4 regions of the Microbispora rosea genome follow, and region 1 is predicted to be linked to each of the others. Evidence: predicted binding sites of a transcription regulator. Region 1 holds the regulator's gene; each other region holds the start of a gene.

Region 1 (4,903 bases):
CGCGAGCGGGTCGAACGTCACGGTGACGAACATGTCCTACAACGGCACGCTGGCCGCCGGGGCCTCGACCATGTTCGGCTTCAACGGCAGCTGGTCCGGCAGCAACGGCGTTCCGTCCACGGTGACCTGCACGGCGAGCTGAGCGGGCGCCTCACGTCAGTGCGGCGGCGATCCTGGACAGGATCTCCTCCAGGATCGCCGCCGACGTCGCGAAGTTGAGGCGGGCGAAGGTGTCGCCGCCTCCGTAGTTCGGGCCCGGGTTGAGTTTGACCCGGGCCTCCCGCTCAAGGAAGTGCGCCGCGCCGGGCACGCCGAAGTCGAGCCAGGCGAGATAGGTGGCTTCGGGCATGCGGTACCCCACCGAGGGGAGCCGCTCGGCGATGCGCCTGCGGTTGCGGTCCAGGATCGCCAGCACCTCCTCGAGCCACGCGTCGCCGTGCCGCCACGCCGCGACCGTGGCCTCCACACCGAGAACGCTGGGCGCCCCGTAGATGTGGGCGGGCTGGCGGCCGAGCGTGGCCCTGGCGTCCTTCGCGCCGATGTGGGCCACCGAGCAGTGCAGTCCGCCCATGTTGAAGGCCTTGCTGGCGGAGGTCAGCGTGACCGTGCGCTCCGGCAGGATCGTGGCGAACGGGATGTGCCGGGCAGGGGCGTACGTCAGGTCGGCGTGGATCTCGTCGGAGATCACCAGAGTGCCGTGCCGGTCGGCGTACGTCGCGATGGCCTCGAGCTCCTCACGGGTGAACGAACGGCCCGACGGGTTCTGCGGGTTGACCAGCAGGAGCACCCGGACGGGCTCACCGGGCACCTCGAACCTGCCGTCGGCCGTCAGCGGCATGGGCACCAGGCGGCGGTTCATCGCGGTGATCGTGGTGAGGAAGGGGTCGTAGGCCGGAACGTGCAGCGCCACCGCGTCGCCGGGGTCGGTCATGACGTGCAGCAGCACCTGGAGGGCCTGGTTGAGGTCGGTGTAGGACCGCACGTGTGCCGGATCGGCTCGCCAGCCGTACCGCGTCTCCATGCGCTCGGCGAACGCCTCCGCCAGGGGCCCGGCGGTGGGCTCCTCCAGCCAGGCGGGATAGCCGAGGTCTGTGGCGGCACGTCTCGCGATCGCCTCCGTGACCGCCTCGGGCACGGGGAAGTCCATGTCGGCGACCCAGGCGGGGATGACGCCGGACGCGGCGCGGGCCCATTTGATTCCGTCACGACGGCGGGCCGCATCCAGAGACAGTGAGTCGAGTTTCACCCGACTCACCCTAATTGCCGGTAAGTGACCGCCTGGAAGGCGGCCGCCGCGCCCCGCGGTGCCTCGTGCCGCGGGGCGCCGGCGCGGCTACAGCTTGCGCAGGACCGCCGTGACCTTGCCGAGCACGGTGGCCTCGTCGCCCGGGATCGGCTCGTAGTTGGGGTTGTGCGGCACCAGCCACACGTGCCCGTCCTTGCGCTTGAACGTCTTCACGGTGGCCTCGCCGTCGATCATCGCGGCCACGATGTCGCCGTTGTCGGCGACCGGCTGTTGCCGCACCACAACCCAGTCGCCGTCGGCGATGGCGGCCTCGATCATCGAGTCGCCGGAGACCTGGAGCAGGAACAGCGTGCCCTCGCCCACGAGCTGCTTGGGCAGCGCGAACACGTCCTCGATGCTCTGCTCGGCGAGGATGGGGCCACCGGCGGCGATGCGGCCGACCAGCGGCACGTAGGCCGCGGTGGGCCGGTTGAACCCGGCCTCCTCCTCGGAGGTGGCGTCCGGGTCCACCCACAGCACCGGCTCGCCCGGCAGCCGGACCTCCAGGGCCCGGGGCCGATGGGGATCACGCCGGAGGTAGCCCTTACGCTGGAGCGCCGTGAGCTGGTGCGACACGCTGGAGGTGCTGGTCAGCTGGACCGCTTCCCCGATCTCCCGCATGGACGGCGGATAGCCGCGCTGCTGGACCGAGTCGCGGATGACCTCGAGGATCTTCCGCTGCCTGGGGGTGAGGCCAAGCGAGTCGCGCCTGCGAACCGCGAGGTCGCTGACGCCATCCGCTTGCTCACTTCGGTCACTCACGATGCCACCTCTCAATCCGTGTTCCTCATGTCGCACAGAGCGACCGTACCGCGATTCAAGATCACCGTCAAACAATTGTTCGATATCCAGCGAAATCGCCGATCTCGCCGTCCACCTCATCGTACGGGAGTTCGATCGATCCCGTGTTCGATTTACCCGATCTTCTCTGGCCGCCGTACGCCCAGGTCAGAAGCCGTACGGAAATCGGCCCGGGAAAGGCGCGCAAAGGGCCTGTTCCGCAACGGCCGGGGCAGTTGATGCGGCCGTGACAGGAGGCGCGACACGCGCGCCGAGCAGGAACTTCCACGCCCGCGGCCGGTTCGACTTGCGTTCAAGGTCGGGCGCTCCTACGGTTGGACCACAACATCTAGTAGTCACATCGGTGTAAGTTCACCACACCTTGTGTTCCGGGATGTGCGTTCAGGGAGGCGATGAAGTGCACTGTCCGTTCTGTCGCCACCCGGACACCCGGGTCGTCGACAGCCGTGCGGCCGAGGACGGGTCGGCGATCCGCCGCCGGCGCACCTGTCCCGAGTGCGGGCGCAGATTCACCACGCAGGAGACCGTACTGCTGATGGTGAGCAAGCGCAGCGGGGTCACCGAGCCGTTCTCCCGGGAGAAGGTCATCGCCGGCGTACGGCGGGCCTGTCAGGGACGCCCGGTAAGCGAGGACTCCCTCGCCCAGCTCGGGCAGCGCGTCGAGGAGAGCATCCGGGGCACCGGCGCGGCCGAGATCGCCTCGCACGAGGTGGGCCTGGCCATCCTGGGCCCGCTCCGCGACCTCGACGAGGTGGCCTACCTGCGCTTCGCGTCGGTCTACCGCAGCTTCGAGACGCTGGCGGACTTCGAGGCGGAGATCGAGCGGCTCCGCGCGGCCCACAGCACGGTCGGCGAGGAGTAGGCGCCTTCCGGGGGACCGGGACGAGGCGGGCGGCGGCGCGCGACGGCGCGGCGCGACGATGTGGTTATAACGAGCGTGGTCGGAGAAGGGGCTCCATCGGGCCCTGGGAGGGGGAAGTCATGACGGAGACCGTGAGCGGCACCGTGTCGGGTGTGGGGGGCAGGCCGGGCAAGCGCCCGCGCAAGGGCCTGAAGATGAAGCGCATCTTCACCACCCCGGGGGTGCACCCGTACGACGAGGTCCGCTGGGAGCGGCGCGACGTCGTGATGACGAACTGGCGGGACGGCTCGGTCAACTTCGAGCAGCACGGCGTGGAGTTCCCCGACTTCTGGTCGGTCAACGCGGCCAACATCGTCACCACCAAGTACTTCCGCGGGGCGGTGGGCACCCCGCAGCGCGAGTCGAGCCTCAAGCAGCTCGTCGACCGGGTCGTGGGCGTCTACACCAGGACCGGCGTCGAGAACGGCTACTTCGCCTCCGAGGAGGACGCGGAGATCTTCGACCACGAGCTCAAGCACGCGCTGATCCACCAGACCTTCAGCTTCAACTCCCCGGTGTGGTTCAACGTCGGCACCCGCTCCCCCCAGCAGGTGAGCGCCTGCTTCATCCTGGCCGTGGACGACACGATGGAGTCGATCCTCGACTGGTACAAGGAAGAGGGTGTGATCTTCAAGGGCGGCTCCGGCTCCGGGGTCAACCTCTCCCGCATCCGCTCGTCCAAGGAGCTGCTGTCCAGCGGTGGCACGGCCAGCGGCCCGGTCTCCTTCATGCGCGGCGCCGACGCCTCCGCCGGCACCATCAAGTCGGGCGGCGCGACCCGCAGGGCGGCCAAGATGGTCGTCCTCGACGTGGACCACCCCGACATCGAGGAGTTCATCGAGACCAAGGCGCGCGAGGAGGACAAGATCCGCGCGCTGCGCGACGCCGGGTTCGACATGGACCTCGGCGGCAAGGACATCGTGTCCGTGCAGTACCAGAACGCCAACAACTCGGTGCGGGTCTCCGACGAGTTCATGCGGGCCGTCGAGGACGGCGGGCAGTTCGGCCTGCGGGGCCGGCTGACCGGCGAGGTCATCGAGGAGGTCGAGGCGCGGTCGCTGTTCCGCAAGATGGCCAAGGCCGCCTGGGAGTGCGCCGACCCCGGCCTGCAGTACGACGACACGATCAACGACTGGCACACCTGCCCCGAGACCGGGCGCATCACGGCCAGCAACCCCTGCTCGGAGTACGTCCACCTGGACAACTCCTCGTGCAACCTCGCGTCGATCAACCTGCTGAAGTTCCTGCGCGACGACGACTCCTTCGACGTCGCGACCTTCGTGAAGGTCACCGAGCTGATCATCACCGCGATGGACATCTCGATCACCTTCGCCGACTTCCCGACGCAGAAGATCGCCGAGACCACCCGGGCGTACCGCCAGCTCGGCATCGGCTACGCCAACCTGGGCGCGCTGCTCATGGCGACCGGGCACGCGTACGACTCCGACGGCGGCCGGGCCATCGCGGCCGGGATCACCTCGCTGATGACCGCCGTGTCCTACCGCCGCTCGGCCGAGATCGCCGGGATCGTCGGCCCGTACGACGGCTACCAGCGCAACGCCGAGCCGCACAAGCGGGTCATGCGCAAGCACGCCGCGGCCAACGACGACCTGCGCACGCTCGACGACATGGACAAGGCCCTGCACGGCGAGGCCACCCGGCAGTGGCAGGAGTGCCTCAGGCTCGGTGAGAAGAACGGCTACCGCAACGCCCAGGCGTCGCTGCTCGCCCCGACCGGCACCATCGGCCTGATGATGGACTGCGACACCACCGGCATCGAGCCCGACCTGGCGCTGGTGAAGTTCAAGAAGCTCGTCGGCGGCGGCTCGATGCAGATCGTCAACCAGACGATCCCGCGGGCGCTGCGCCGGCTCGGCTACCTGGAGGAGCAGGTCGAGGCCATCGTCGAGTACATC
Region 2 (4,903 bases), on a different contig from region 1:
TGACGATGTCCGGCTTCTCGGGCACGGGCCGTGTCCGACGGGCCAAGTTCTGCCGCGTGTGGCCCGGGCGGCGCGTCGGCGCCGGCCACCGGACACACCGTCGTCACGGGCGGCCCCTCCGCAACGGGGAGCCGCCGGTACGACTGATTCCCGCCCTGCGGGGATAGGCAGGACATGACGTTTTACGTGGGCTCCGAGGTGGGCAGGCTTCGCCGGGTTCTGGTGGACATACCCGAACTCGCGCTCAAGCGGCTCACCCCGGGCAACAAGGACGGCCTGCTGTTCGACGACGTGCTGTGGGTGCAGCGCGCACTGGAGGAGCACCGGGAGTGGTGCGAGGTGCTCGCCGGGCGCGGCGTCGAAGTGCACCACCTCGGCGACCTCCTGCGCGAGGTGATCGAGATCCCCGACGCGCGCAAGCACATCCTCGACGGCAGCGTCGACGAGCACTGGTTCGGCCCGCTGGCCGCCGACGCGATCCGCAACACGCTCGACGCGCTCGACGCGGACGCGCTCGCGCCGCTGCTGACCGGCGGGATCACCAAACGCGAGATCCTTGAGCTGGGCTGCGACCCGGGCTCCATCGCCTTCCACACGCTCGGCGTGGACGACTTCGTTCTCCCGCCGCTGCCCAACCACCTGTTCGCCCGCGACACCTCCTGCTGGGTGTACGACGGGGTCTCGATCAATCCGATGCGCAAGAAGGCGCGCAGGCGGGAGACCGTCAACTACGAGGCGGTCTACCGGTGGCACCCGCTGTTCGCCTCGGGGTACGGCAACCCGGACGGCGGCGGGTTCAACGTCTGGTACGAGGGCGTGCGCATGGCCCCGGCCACCGTCGAGGGCGGCGACGTCCTGGTGCTCGGCGACGGCGTCGTGCTCGTCGGGGTGAGCGAGCGCACCCAGCCGCAGGCCGTGGAGATGCTGGCGACCAACCTGTTCCGGGCGGGCTCGGCGACCCGCATCGTGGCGCTCGACCTGCCCAAGACCCGTGCGTTCATGCACCTCGACACCGTGATGACCAACGTCGACGTGGGCGTGTTCACCAAGTACGCCGGGCTCGGCATGCTGCCGTCCTACACGGTGGAGCCGGGCGACACCGACAAGGAGCTGAAGGTCACCGACCACCCGCCGGAGGACATGCACAAGGCGATCGCCCGGGCCCTCGGCCTCGACGACATCAAGGTCCTCACGCCGACGCAGGACGTGCACGCGGCCGAGCGCGAGCAGTGGGACGACGGCTGCAACGTGCTGGCGCTCGAACCCGGCGTGGTCGTGGCCTACGAGCGCAACACCACGACCAACAACCACCTGCGCAGGCACGGCATCGAGGTCATCACCATCCGGGGCAGCGAGCTCGGCCGCGGACGCGGCGGGCCGCGGTGCATGAGCTGCCCCCTGGAGCGCGACCCCGTCTGACCTCCGCCACGATCATGCCGGCCGCGATGTGACCACAGCCTGAGTCGCTCTGTCTCCCCCGCGGTTTGCAGGAGGGAGCCGATCTCATCCAGCCCATCGATCACCGCGATGACCTGGTAGGCCTCCACCAGCGCCACGGCCGTCGGCTCCTGCCGGCCCACCGGTCCGGCTCGATCACCGGTGCGGCGCACGGCCCAGGATGCGGCGTCAGCCGGCCATGGGCTCAGCCGGCCATGGGCAGGGTGGGGCGGCCGGGCAGGCCGAGGATCGATTCGACCTCGCCGACGAACCTGTCCGCCTCCGCTATGATTTCCTCCGCGTCGTTCTGCGTGACGGCTCGGACCATGCCGGCCTCGGCCGCCGCGCGCTTGGTCGCGCTCACCGCGAAATAGGCCGCCCAGTCCGCGAGCTTGGGCTCGGCCTCGGGGAGCAGCTCCCAGGCGCTGCGCAGCCGCCGCCTGCGGCCGTCCATCGGCCGCGGACGGGCCGCGAGGATCCCGGCGGCCGCACGGAGGGCCGCCAGGTGGGCCGACACGTAGCGGTCCGCTGGAGTGGGCCCGACGGTGGCGTCCGCGAGGCATGCCCTGGCGTCCGCGAGGTGTGCCAGAACCGCCTGCGAGAGCCGAGGCCCGCTCTTCTGATCGTCCTTCTGCTCAGTCATGCCCGCCTCCTTGAGTCGTGGCACTCCGGCGAAGGTCGCCGGTGACTTCACAGTCGCAGACCGCACCGACAATTTCGCCGGCCGGGAGATCCCGACCGCTCGAGATCACCCGGCGCTTTCTCAGCCTCCCGCGGGCGGCCGGACGAGGAGCTTCCCCTCTCCCCGTCCGGCCCACGCCGCGGGCCGTGCCGCATCCGTCTCCGCCGACGACGAAGGCACGAATCCGACGGGGTGGGCGCGAGCCGCGAGTCCCACGCCCACTCCATCGAACATAGATTCGATCATGCCCCCTGTCAAGGCTGTCAACGAATACATGTTCGAGGACCGCGTTCGAAACGCGGGGCCGGAGACGACGGAGGGGCCCCGAGCGACCGTTTCGCTCGAGGCCCCTCCGGGTGGGGAGCTAGCGCCTGAAGGCGCCCCTGACGTGCACCGGGACGCCCTTGCCGAGCATGCCCGGCAGCATCTCGGCCACGTTCATGGGCAGCCGCACGCAGCCGTGCGACGCCGGGTAGAGCGGCACCGACAGCGCGCCGTGGAGCGCGATGCCGCCGTTGAAGAAGATGGGGTTGTAGAGCTGCCCGAGGTAGGACCGGTGCCAGCCCTTGACCCGCCAGGTGGTCTTGTAGTCGCCGGTCGGCGTGCGGGCGCTGCCGGAGAACCGCTGCCGCTTGCCGTTCCAGGTGGCGTACTCGGTGTAGGGGATGCCGCTGCCGCTGGAGATGTGGCTGATCAGCACCGGCGCGCCACCCCGGTACAGAACCATCACCTGCTTGGTCAGGTTCACCTCGACGCGGGTCGCCTTGCCCCTGGGCACCAGGACCTTGGGCGCCCGGGGGTTCTCCAGCGCCCTCCAGGTGCGGGCGGCGACCGTGCTGGTCGGCGTGATCCCCTGCACCTTCTGGAATGCCCAGACCGCCGTCAGCGTGGCCCCGCCGTATCGGCCGTCGACGCTGCCGGGCACGTACCCGAGCTCCTTGAGCCGGGCCTGCAGCGCCTTCACGGCGGAGCCCTTGACGCCGAGCTTGAGCGTCTTGCCCGGCGCGGTGAACGCCGGATAACCGGTGGCGCGGGCGGGGACAGCCCCTCGCGCCGTGAGCGCCGGGAGCGCCGAGGACGCCGGGAGCGCCGGGAGCGCCGGGAGCGCCGGGAGCGCGGTCCCCGTGGTCACGACCCCCACCGGCACGGCGGTGCGCGCCTGCGCCGTGCCGGCGACGCCGGTGGCCGCGAAGGCCGTCGCGAACGTCGCGGCCCCGACCGCGACGAGCAGTCGCCGTCGACCCCTCATCATGACCAACCCCCTCATAAGCCCGTTTCTCGATCAAAGGACTCACCTTACGGACTGATTGTGAGCCGCGTGATCGTAAGTGGCCATAATCGGCCGCGTATGTCCTGGCAATCCGTTTAGAGTGACCAGGTGGCAGAAAAGTTGCATCCGAACGTCGTCCGGGTTCAGGAGGCCCTGCGGGCTCACGCGGTGACGGGCGAGGTCGTCGTGCTCGACGAGGCCGCGCCGACGGCCGCCACGGCGGCGGCCCAGCTCGGCTGCGAGGTCGGCGCGATCGCCAACAGCCTGATCTTCGACGCGGACGGCGCGCCGCTGCTGGTGCTGACCAGCGGCGCCCACCGCGTGAACACCGATCTGATCGCGCGGCTCGTGGGCGCGGCGAAGGTGCGGCGGGCCACGCCGGAGTTCGTCCGCGAGCACACCGGGCAGCCCATCGGCGGCGTCGCCCCGATCGGGCACCCCGCGCCCGTACGGACGCTGGTGGACACCTGGCTGAGCAAGCACCACGTCGTCTGGGCCGCGGCCGGGCACCCCCACACCGTCTTCCCCGCGTCCTACGACGAGCTGCTGCGCATCACGGGGGGCACGCCCGCAGAGGTGGAGTGACACCTGCCGGACCGGTCCGGCGTCGTTTTGCTAGTGTGCGACGAGTGATCCGACTGCTACGGGTGGGGCCTGACGAGTTCAGGGCTGTGCTGGACACCGTGCTGGACATTTACACGGTCGCCATGCGCCCGCCGTCGGACCAGCTGGCGGGCCGCATGGCGATCATGCGCAACCACGCCACCTACCCCGACTTCGACTGCGTGCTCGCGGAGGACACGCAGACCTCCGCCATCGCCGGCTTCGCGTACGGCTTCCACGGCGGCCAGGGGCAGTGGTGGCACGACGTCGTGCGCGGGGCGCTGCAGGACCGGGCCGGGCCGGTGGTGGCGAACGACTGGTTCGGCGACGCCCTGGAGATCGCCGAGGTCCACGTGCGCCCCGAGCACCAGGGCCGGGGCATCGGCCGGCGGCTGATCCACACGCTGTGCGAGGGCCGCCCGGAGCGTACGGCCGTGCTGTCGACGCACGACGCCCCCACGGTGGCCCGGCACCTCTACCGGGACGTCGGGTTCGCCGACCTGATGACCCGGTTCGTCTTCCCCGGCGGCTACGAGGAGTACGTCATCGCCGGGGTGCGGCTGCCGCTGGCCGGCAGCGAGGCTCGCGAGGCCGCGGAAGGCTGACAGGACAGGCCGGCTCAGCCGGTTGCGGCGGCGGGCACGCTGTGCAGCGCCTGGAACACCTCGCGGGTCGCGCTCGACCGGTTGAAGGTGATGAAGTGGATGCCGGGCGCGCCCTCGTCGAGGAGCTTCTGGCACATCTCGATGGCGTGCTCGAGGCCGACGCGGCGGACCGCGGCCGGGTCGTCGGCGACGGCCGCGAACCGCTCGGCCACCTCCGGCGGGAACGGCGCGCCGGACAGCTGCTCCGACCGGGCGATCGTGCTCATCTGCGTGACGGGCATGATGCCCGGGATGATCGGGGTGTCG
Region 3 (4,903 bases), on a different contig from region 1:
GCAGGACCGTCTGCCGCAGGGCCTCGCCCACCGGCGGGTGGGAGACGATCGCCACGTACAGCGTCAGCGCCACCATCACGACACCGAGGACGACGACGATCCGGTCGACGGCCACCCCGGCCCGTCTGCTGAGGAAGATGGCGACGGCGATCAGGGCGGACACCGTGCCGCCGATCTTGACGTCGATCCCCGCGAGGGCGTTCAGCCCGAGTGCCGCGCCGCCGACGTTGCCGACGTTGAACACCAGGCCGCCGAAGGCCACGAGGACGGCCAGGACATATCCCGAGCCGGGCAGCACCCGGTTGCCCAGCGTCTGGGCGCGCATCCCGGAGACGCCGATCACCCGCCAGACGTTCAGCTGGACGGCGATGTCGACGAGGATCGAAGCGACGATCACGAACGCGAACGCCGCCCCGAGCCGCGCCGTGAACGTCGTCGTCTGAGTGATGAAGCCGGGGCCGATGGCGCTCGTGGCCATGAGGAACATCGCGCCGAGCAGCGCCGAGCGCCGCCCTCCGCTCGTGATGCCCGGGGACGAGGCCGTCTGGGTGCCGGGGGGTGGGTTCATGCGGGACTCCTTTGCTCACCTCCCCTGGAAATTAGAGGATTGTTCAACGATTCATCAAGCCTCTTGTGGGTTACTTCTGAGCTACAACTCCCTGTGATCATGTGAAATCCGATCGTGATCACGGGATCCTGCCGACGTGCCACGACCTAAGCTGGGAGTGATCCGGCGGTCGAGAAGGGGTTGCGGCGATGACGGCTATGGCGGACTGGGCGGCACGGTTGAGCGCGGCTCGGCCGGTGCTCGATCGGGCCAGCGCCGCGGAGCTGGTCGCCGACGTCCTGCGGGAGAACGTCATCGACGGCTCCCTGCCGCCGGGCACCCGCCTGTCGGAGGAGACGATCGGCAACCTGCTCGGCGTCTCCCGCAATACGCTCAGAGAGGCGTTCCGGCTGCTGTCGCACGAGAACCTGCTGGTGCACGAGCTGCACCGCGGAGTCTTCGTCCGCAAGCTCGCCGCGGCCGACGTGGCGGACATCTACGCGATGCGCCGCATCCTGGAGACGGCGGGCGTACGGGCGGTCGTCACGGCCCCGCGGGAGGCCGTGGAGGAGGTGGGGCGCCATGTCGAGGAGGGGCGGGCGGCCGCGGAGAACGGCGACTGGGCGGCCGTCGGCACCGCCAACATGCGGTTCCACCGCGCGATCACCGCGCTGCTCGCCAGTCCCCGGGTGGACGAGACCATGGCGCGCCTGCTCGCCGAGCTGCGGCTGGCCTTCCACGTGATGGGCGAGCTCAGGACCTTCCACGAGCCCTACCTGGGGGACAACGCGCGCATCGCCACGCTGCTGAGCGACGGCGACCACGAGCGGGCCGAGCGGGAGCTGCTCGCGTACTTCGACATCGCGGAGGCCCAGCTCCTGGCGGCCTACGCGGAACACGCGGGCTGAGTCACGGGGCCGGTCCCGGCCCGCCCGCCGCACGCGCGGCACGGCGCGGGCGGGCCGTGCTCGGTCCCGGCGCCCGCGCCGGCGACGCCGATGCCGTCGGCACTCCGCTGTCCCGCGCGCCGGACAGGTGCCTCCTGTTCCGGCAGAACCGGACGCGGGGCCGCCGCGTCCTATGCATATGCGGACGCGGATTCTGGGTGTGACGGCGGCGCTGGCCGCGATGGCTCTGCCGGTGGCGTGCGCGTCGACCACCCCCCGCGATCTCGAGACCTGGAACGAGACCGACGCCGCGAACGCCACGGCCGCCGCGCGGGAGCGGCCGTCGCCCTCCTGCATGACCGGCTCGCCCACGCCGGAGCCGGACGAGGAGGGCGGGCGGGCGGGCGCATGGCGCGTCGCCCACTACGACTACCGTGACCGCGTCCGGGGCCTGGCCGTGACCCGCGAGGGGACCGTGTGGGCGGCCGGCGCGCGCGTGCCGGAGCCGTGCGGGCCCGAGACGAAGGCGCCGCTGGTGCTGCGCGGGGACGGCGGGCGGTGGCGCGAGGTTCCGGCCCCGCCGCTGACCGAGCCGCGCGCCGTGGCCGCCTCCTCCGACCGCGACGTGTGGCTGTTCGGCGAGAACGCCGCCGCGCGCTGGAACGGCCGGAGGTGGACCGCGGCGCCCGGTCCGGGTGCGGAGCCGCAGCGGGTGCACGCGGCGGCCTCCGGCGACGTCTGGGCGATCCTGAACGCGAACTTCCTGGACGGAGCAGGGGGAGCCGAGGGCGCCTGGGAGTCCCGGGCGGAGCTGCGGCACTGGGACGGCGCGGCCTGGCGAACGGCCCGGCCGCCGCTGGTGGCCAAGGGCCTGGACGGCCTGCCCGGCGGCGAGGTCTGGGTTGCCGGTTCAACCCGTGGCCGGGCCGCCGTCGCCCGCTGGAACGGCTGGTCCTGGAGCACGGTCCCGCTCCCCGCGGTCCCCGCGCTGCACCGCGGCCAGCTCTCCGAGCTCGTGGACGTCGCGGTGGACGGGTCGGGCAGGGTGGCGGCCGTCGGCTGGGTCGCGTGGGTCTGCGGCACCGAGGAGGAGGACGTGACCTACTGCGGCAGCACGCTGTTCCTGCGGCGGGAGAACGGACGGTGGAGCTACAGCCTGCCGTCCGAGCCCGAGCTCGATCCCCAGCTGCGGCTGGAGGCGGACGGCAAGGGCGGGTTCTGGCTGTTCTACGCGAAGAACGAGTGGAACACGTCGATTGGCCACCTGTCTGGCGGAAAGTGGACGTACAGGACGTTTCCGGCGGGTCCGCTCGGGCACACCCGGGTGGCGGCCGTCGCCGGCGAGCCGGGGACGGCGCGCGTCTGGGCGGCGGTGGTGGACGACACCGAACGAGAGGAGCCGCCCTACCGGGGCGGCGGGATCTGGCTCGGCGAGTGATCCGCGGGCGGGCGCGCTTCCTGGGATTTCGCACCCGGGAACGGGCCGTGCCGACTTGCGTTCACCGTCCTGGGAACGTATGTTCGAAGTAGCGGCGATTCTGCCCGAATCATCCGCCCGTCTTCCCCCGGGTGGCCACGAAGCCACAGGGAGAAGGAGTCTTGAGCAGACTTTACGGCGATCCGATCGAGGTGTGGGTCCGGGACGGACACCCTGCTCAGTTCGTCTGGCGTGACCGGCTCTACACCGTCCGCGAGATCCAGGACCACTGGGTGGTCGCCAGGGAATGGTGGAAGACCTCGGACGCCGATCCCGGCGAGCGGCGCTTCTGGCGAGTGGGAGCCGCGGCCGGCAAGGAGGTCGGGACCTATGAACTGCGCTTCGACACCGCCAGCGGCGGCTGGCTCCTGCTGAGGGCCTGGGACTGATGGGAACGCTCCAGCCACCCACGACGACCGGGGGACGGGCCGCTGGAGGACGGAACGCCGGACGGGCCGGGGGACGGACGGGGGTGCGCCTATGACGCACGCCTTCGCCCACCTGCACGTGGCGTCCGCCTTCTCGCTGCGGTACGGCACCGCGTTCCCGGCCGCCCTCGTCCGGCGGGCCGCCGAGCACGGCATGGACACGCTGGCGCTGACCGACCGCGACGGCCTCTACGGCGCGGTCAAGCACGTCATCGCCTGCCACGAGCAGGGCGTCCGCCCGATCGTCGGGGTCGATCTCGCCCTCGACGGCGCCTCTGCCACGCCGGGTTCTTCCGCGCCGGGTTCTTCCGGGCCGGGTTCTTCCACACCGGACGACCTGTTCGGCGGCGGCCTGCGGTCCGGCCGCGCGCCGCGGGGCCGCCACAGCGGACACGGGCACGGCCGGGGGACGGCGGCCGAGCCGGCGCGGGTCGTCGTGCTCGCGCGCTCGGACGGCTGGGCCTCGCTGTGCCGCCTGGTCACGGCCGCCCACCAGGCGGGGGAGCGCGGCGCGCCGTACGTCACGCCGGGGATGGTGGCCGAGCACGCGACCGGCCCGGACGGCGGGCCGCGGCTGACCGTGCTGCTCGGGCCCCGCTCCGGCGTCGGCCGCGCGGTGACCGAGCGGCGCGACGACCAGGCCAGGGCCCTGCTGGCCGCCTGGCGCGCGGTGGTCCCCGACCTGGTCGTGGAGGTGTCCGACCTGTACGGCTATCGCGACGCGAACACCGCCGCCCGCATGATCGGGCTGGCCGACTCGATGGGTGTGCCGGTCGTGCTGACCAACGCGGTCCGCTACCTGGACGCCGCCGACCACCAGGTGGGCAACGTGCTCGACGCGGCGCGCAAGCTGGTGCCCCTCGACGGGCGGCACCTCGACGACCCCACGGCCCACGCGTACCTGAAGGACGGCGCCGAGATGGCGCGGGTGGCCGCGCGGATCTGCGGCGGCGACACCGGCCGGGCCGAGCGGCTGCTGGCCGAGACGCGCCGCGTGGCCGGCCGGTGCGTGCTCGACCCCGTCGAGATCGCACCCCTGCTCGACCCCGAACGGCCCCGGCTCCACCTGCCGGAGGTCGGCGAGGATCCGGTGCCCCTGCTGCGGCGCCGCTGCGAGGAGGGGCTGGCCCGGCGGGGCCTGGAGCGCTCGGCCGAGGCCCGCGACCGGCTCGCCGCCGAACTCCACGTCATCGAGAAGAAGCGGCTGTCGGGCTACTTCACGTCCGTCGCCGGCATCACGGACATGATCCGGGCGATGGGCGTGCGGTGCGCGATCCGCGGCTCGGGGGCGGGCAGCCTGGTCAACTACCTGATCGGCATCGGCGAGGTGAACCCGCTCGAACACGGCCTGCTGATGGAGCGCTTCCTGTCGGAGGGCCGCAAGGGCCTGCCCGACATCGACATCGACGTGGAGTCGGCCCGCCGCCTCGACTGCTACCGCGCGATCCTCGACCGGTACGGCGAGGACCGGGTGGCCTGCGTGTCGATGATGGAGACCTACCGCGCCCGCAGCGCGATCAGGGACGTCGGCGCCGCGATGGGCCTGCCGCCGCACGAGATCGAC
Region 4 (4,903 bases), on a different contig from region 1:
GGACGTCGATCCCGGCGAAGCGCACCGGCACGTCGGCGGTGGCGTTGTGCCGGCGTATCCAGCGCAGCGGCTCCGCGACTCCCACAGGAATGGCCGCGGCGAGCTGGGCGTCCAGGTCGTCGTCCGTCCCCTGGCCCTGGGCCCAGGCGTCGAGGGGGAAGCCCTCGCTGAATCCGTACTCGAAGGCCAGGACGGTGAAGCCGCAGCGTTCGGCCAGGAAGCGCAGGATGCGCCGGCGCAGCAGCGAGAACTCGGTGATGAAGTGCGAGTTCTCGCCGAGCGCGACGACGCGCGCGTCGCCGACGATGTCGCGCAGCGGCTCCAGGTCGTCGAGCGGCGCCGCCGGGTCGAGGTGGGTGAGCGGGACGGCATGGGCGCGAAGCCGGTCGGCGAACAGGTTGTGGGCGGAGGAGGCAGGCATGCTGATGACTCGATTCGCAAGTGCTGGAACTCTGAAGCGCCGGATCATCCGTGGGGGAGCACCGGCGTCGCGTTCTCCAGGTCGTCGATGCTTCCGGACATGATCGTGCGGATGTGGCCGGTGATGTGCTGGAGCGGCCAGTCCCACCAGGCCAGCGCGAGGAGGCGCTCGATGTCCGCGTCGCCGTAGCGGCGGCGGATGAGCCTGGCGGGGTTGCCGCCGGCGATGCCGTAGTCGGGGACGTCGTCCGCGACGACCGAGCCGGAGGCGATGATCGCTCCGTGGCCGATGCGTACGCCCGGCATCACCATCGACCGGTATCCGAGCCAGACGTCGTTGCCCACCACCGTGTCGCCCCGTCCGGGCAGGCCCGTGATGAGGTCGAAGTGCTCCGCCCAGGAGCCGCCCATGATCGGGAACGGGAACGTCGAAGGCCCGTCCATGCGATGGTTGGCGCCGTTCATGATGAACCGCACGCCCTCGCCCAGGGCGCAGAACTTCCCGATGACCAGCTTCTCCGGCCCGTAGTGGTAGAGCACGTTGCGGGTCTCGAACGCGGTCGGATCGTCCGGGTCGTCATAGTACGAGAACTCGCCGACCTCGATCAGCGGCGAGGTGATCAGCGGCTTCAGCAGCACCACCCGCGGTTGCCCGGGCATCGGATGCAGCACGGTCGGGTCGGGGGGCACAGCCGGCATCGCGCGTCGTTTCCTTCCTGGCCAACGCTTCGGATGAGAGTCGATGGCATCACTACTGCGACAATTGGTGCGTTAAGATACTGACACGCCGTCGTTCCATTGAGCAACCGGACCACCAGCGATGACTTCTTCCGCACCAGAGCCGGAGGGCGCCAGGCCCGTGCCGCCGCCCCGGCGCCGCCCCGGCGGCCGTAGCGCCCGTATCCGCAGGCAGGTGCTCGACGCGGTGCTCGCCGAGCTCGGGGAGCACGGTTATGACGGGCTCACCGTCGACTCCGTCGCCGCCCGCTCGGGTGTGCACCGCGCGACGGTCTACCGGCGCTGGGGAGACGTCGGCGGCCTGCTCGCCGACGTCCTGGACGCGGCGGGCGACGACGCCTGGCAGCCCCCGGACACCGGTTCCCTGGAGGGCGACCTGGCGGCACTGAACCGCGAGATCCAGGACGCGCTCACCGCACAGCCGCCGATCGTGGCGGCCCTGATCGCCGCCTCGTTCCGCTCCGAGCAGGCCGACCACGCCCAACGGCGGCTCTGGGAGGACCGGTACGCCCGGTGCGAGGTCATCGTCCGCCGGGCCGTCGAGCGCGCCGAACTCCCGCTGGGCACGGACGCCCGGCGGCTGCTCATCGCCGCTACCGCACCCGTCTATCACCAGTTGGTGCTTCTCCGCACGCCGCCCGGCCCGGACCTGCCCGGCCAGGCGGCCAGAACCGCCGCTCTCGCCGCATCCGCCGGCGCCTTCGCCGTGCCGCCACCGGCCGGTGACACCTGACCGGCCCCGTCCGCTCCGCGGCCGAGCAGAAGCGCCCCACGCACCTACCGCCTACCGTCAGCGCCCGCCTACCCCCGACGCCGACGCCCGCCTACCGCCGCCGGCTGCCTACCCCCGACGGCTGCTTACCGCCGGCGGTCGCCTAAAGGAGCGTGAGCTGTTCGGGCGGCGCGGCCGGTGCGGTCGCGGGAGCCGGCCGCTCACCGGGCCGTTGCCCGGCACGAGTGCCGCGCGTCCCCGCTGCGGCGCCGCGACGTGCCCCTGCCGCGGCGTCGCCACGCGCTTCTGACGCGCGATCGCCGCGCGAGGCCGACCGGCCGATGCCGTACTTCCGGGCGAGCTCGCGCACGGCATGGCCGATCCGTTCCTGGTACGCCTTGGGCGCGTAGGCGCCCCGGCCGTACAACTCCAGATAGCGGGGGACGAGCCGGGGGTGCTCGTGCGACAGCCAGGCCATGAACCACTCGCGCGCACCCGGCCGCAGGTGGAGCACGATCGGCGTGACGTGCGTCGCGCCGGTCTCGGCGATGTGGCGCACGGTGGTCTCCAGCGCCTGCGGGGAGTCGCACAGATAGGGGAGGATCGGCGCCATGAGCACCCCGCAGGGGATGCCGTGCTCGTTCAGCGTGGCGCACACCTCCAGCCGTTTGCGTGGCGAGGGGGTGCCCGGCTCGACGGCCCGCCACAGCGACTCGTCGGTGAACCCGATCGAGACGGCCGTGCTGACGTCGGTCACCTCTGCCGCCTCGGCGAGCAGCCCGAGGTCGCGCAGGATCAGTGAGCCCTTGGTGAGGATCGAGAACGGGTTGCGGGCGTCCCGCAGGGCCGCGAGGATGCCCGGCATCAGCCGGTAGCGGCCCTCGGCCCGCTGGTAGCAGTCGACGTTGGTCCCCATGGCGATGGGGTGCCCGCCCCACCGTGGCGCCGCCAGTTCCCTGCGTACGAGGTCGGGGGCGTTGACCTTCACGACGATCTTCGAGTCGAAGTCCCGCCCGGAGTCCAGGTCGAGGTATTCGTGCGTCCTGCGGGCGAAGCAGTACGTGCACGCGTGGGTGCAGCCGCGGTAGGGATTGATCGTCCACTCGAACGGAACCCGGCTGGCCGACGGGACCCGGTTGATGACCGACCGCGCGTGGATCTCGTAGAAGGTGACGCCTCGGAACTCCGGGGTGTCGAAGGTGCGGGCCACGGCCGACCGGGCGAACAGGGGAGTCGTCTCTCCCTGCGCGCCTTCCCCCGTTTCGAGCCGCAGCCCGTCCCACCGCACCCTCCGATTAGAACAGAGGTTCGATGGAGATCGCAACATGCAACGCGTCGTAAATAGCGGCCCTCGAAACGGCTAACGATCTTCATCGTTGGGCAGAACGTCGGCACATACCTTGCGTTCTGGGAGAGTTGCGCGATGGCCTGGTCGCAGGACGAAGAGCGGATGCTGGCGATGATCGAGCGGCACCTCACCGACGAGGACCCGAAGCTTGCGGCCAGGCTGGAGTCGTTCAACCACCGTGCGGAGCATGGACGGCAGGGGCGGGGCGCGGGCCGTCGCCGGCCGGGCCGTTCCACCGTGATCATCGCGGTGAGCTGGCTGCTCATCGCCACCTTGATCGCGACCCTGCTGGTCATGGCCCTGCGGCACGACGCCGCCGCTCTCCCGGTCTAGCGGGGGCCCGGAGCTTTCCCCGCCGAGCGGAGCCAGTACCGCGCGAGAATCGCGCGTCCCCTCGGCGGCCACGCCGGGCACAGCCGGTGACGCACCCGTCATCCGCCGGCGCGGCCGGGCTCGCTCCGGACGGAGGGTGCGGTCTCGGCCAGCCGCTCGGCGAGGAAACGCTGTTCCGGCTCGGTCTGCGCGAGGTCGAGCGCCCGGCCGTACGCGTCGTGAGCCTCGGCGTCGCGGCCGGCGCGACGCAGGAGCTCGGCGCGGGTGGAGTGGAAGTAGCGGTAGTTGCCCAGGTCGAGGCGGTCGAGGACGGCCAGGCCCGCCTCGGGCCCGTCGATCTCGGCCACGGCGATGGCCCGGTTCATCTCGGCGATCGGCGAGCGGGTCTGCCGGGCGAGCGTCTGGTACAGCGCGGCGATCTGCCGCCAGTCGCGTGGTTCCTGGAGGTGGAGGTCGGCGATGGCCCCTTGGACCAGGTAGGGGCCTGAGCGCCCTCGTGCCATGGCCCGCCGCAGCAGCGCCCGGCCCTCGTCGATCTGCCGTATGTCCCACAGGGAGCGGTCCTGGTCGTCGAGGGGGACGATCCGTCCGTCGCGCAGGCGGGCCCCCTTGCGCGCGTCGTGCAGCAGCATCAGCGCCAGCAGCGCGAGGACCTCGGGTTCGTCCGGCATCAGGTCGGCGAGCGCCCGGCCGAGGTGGATCGCCTCCGCGGTGAGGTCGACGCGGCCGCCGCCCCAGCCCTGGTTGAAGATCAGGTAGACCACGGCGAGGACGGCCGCCAGCCGGTCGGGCAGCTGGTGATCGGGCGGTACGGCGAACGGGATGCCCGCGTCGCGGATCTTGTGTTTGGCCCTGGTGAGTCGCTTGCTCATGGTCTCGAACGGAACGAGGAACGCCAGCGCGATCTCGTCGGTGGACAGGCCGCCGAGGGTGCGCAGGGTGAGCGCCACCTGCGCGTCGAGGGCCAGCGCCGGGTGACAGCAGGTGAAGACGAGCTCCAGACGCTCGTCCGGGATGGTGGCGGCGTCGTCCATGAGTGCCTCCGGCGGCTGTGGCCCGGTCTCGGTGTCGCGGATGAGCAGCTTCGTCTTGCCGGCCAGGACCTGCCGCCGGCGCAGGTCGTCGATGGCGCGGTTGCGCGCGGTCGTGACGAGCCAGCCGGTGGGATTGGCCGGTTCCCCGTCGCCCGGCCAGCGTTCGGCGGCGGCGGCGAACGCTTCCGCGGCCGCGTCCTCGGCCAGCTCGATGTCGCCGAGGATCCCGACCAGGGTCGCCAGCACGCGCCCCCACTGGTCGCGGAAGACGGCGTCAAGCGCCACGGAGGCGCCCGTCGAGGATGGGCCGCACCTCGA

What was found. The regulator LexA, encoded in region 1, represses DNA repair genes until DNA is damaged. The targets are predictions, from matches to a motif close to TCGAACANNTGTTCGA.
Region 2: a site for LexA is predicted at 2,346-2,361, ahead of ACIBK1_RS26070 (SAV_6107 family HEPN domain-containing protein). Genes of this name have one in related genera too.
Region 3: a site for LexA is predicted at 2,944-2,959, ahead of ACIBK1_RS38620 (DUF6504 family protein). Genes of this name have one in related genera too.
Region 4: a site for LexA is predicted at 3,167-3,182, ahead of ACIBK1_RS31940 (Rv2578c family radical SAM protein). Genes of this name have one in related genera too.

The regions. Positions count from the first base shown of each region.
Region 1 covers NZ_JBITJO010000002.1:1,006,729-1,011,631, reverse strand. The annotation lists gene ACIBK1_RS11935 (cellulase family glycosylhydrolase) at 1-142, shown strand, start outside; gene ACIBK1_RS11930 (MalY/PatB family protein) at 152-1,246, opposite strand; gene lexA (transcriptional repressor LexA) at 1,334-2,050, opposite strand; gene nrdR (transcriptional regulator NrdR) at 2,484-2,948, shown strand; gene ACIBK1_RS11915 (vitamin B12-dependent ribonucleotide reductase) at 3,068-4,903, shown strand, end outside.
Region 2 covers NZ_JBITJO010000006.1:269,556-274,458, forward strand. The annotation lists gene ACIBK1_RS26065 (arginine deiminase) at 175-1,419, shown strand; gene ACIBK1_RS26070 (SAV_6107 family HEPN domain-containing protein) at 1,643-2,080, opposite strand; gene ACIBK1_RS26075 (L,D-transpeptidase family protein) at 2,484-3,371, opposite strand; gene ACIBK1_RS26080 (YbaK/EbsC family protein) at 3,498-3,974, shown strand; gene ACIBK1_RS26085 (GNAT family N-acetyltransferase) at 4,019-4,597, shown strand; gene metF (methylenetetrahydrofolate reductase [NAD(P)H]) at 4,612-4,903, opposite strand, start outside.
Region 3 covers NZ_JBITJO010000016.1:94,225-99,127, reverse strand. The annotation lists gene ACIBK1_RS38635 (NRAMP family divalent metal transporter) at 1-568, opposite strand, end outside; gene ACIBK1_RS38630 (GntR family transcriptional regulator) at 757-1,455, shown strand; gene ACIBK1_RS38625 (hypothetical protein) at 1,634-2,872, shown strand; gene ACIBK1_RS38620 (DUF6504 family protein) at 3,034-3,300, shown strand; gene ACIBK1_RS38615 (DNA polymerase III subunit alpha) at 3,392-4,903, shown strand, end outside.
Region 4 covers NZ_JBITJO010000009.1:278,351-283,253, forward strand. The annotation lists gene ACIBK1_RS31925 (erythromycin esterase family protein) at 1-421, opposite strand, end outside; gene ACIBK1_RS31930 (CatB-related O-acetyltransferase) at 466-1,119, opposite strand; gene ACIBK1_RS31935 (TetR/AcrR family transcriptional regulator) at 1,241-1,891, shown strand; gene ACIBK1_RS31940 (Rv2578c family radical SAM protein) at 2,034-3,158, opposite strand; gene ACIBK1_RS31945 (DUF3040 domain-containing protein) at 3,294-3,551, shown strand; gene ACIBK1_RS31950 (RNA polymerase sigma factor) at 3,650-4,870, opposite strand; gene ACIBK1_RS31955 (YciI family protein) at 4,860-4,903, opposite strand, start outside.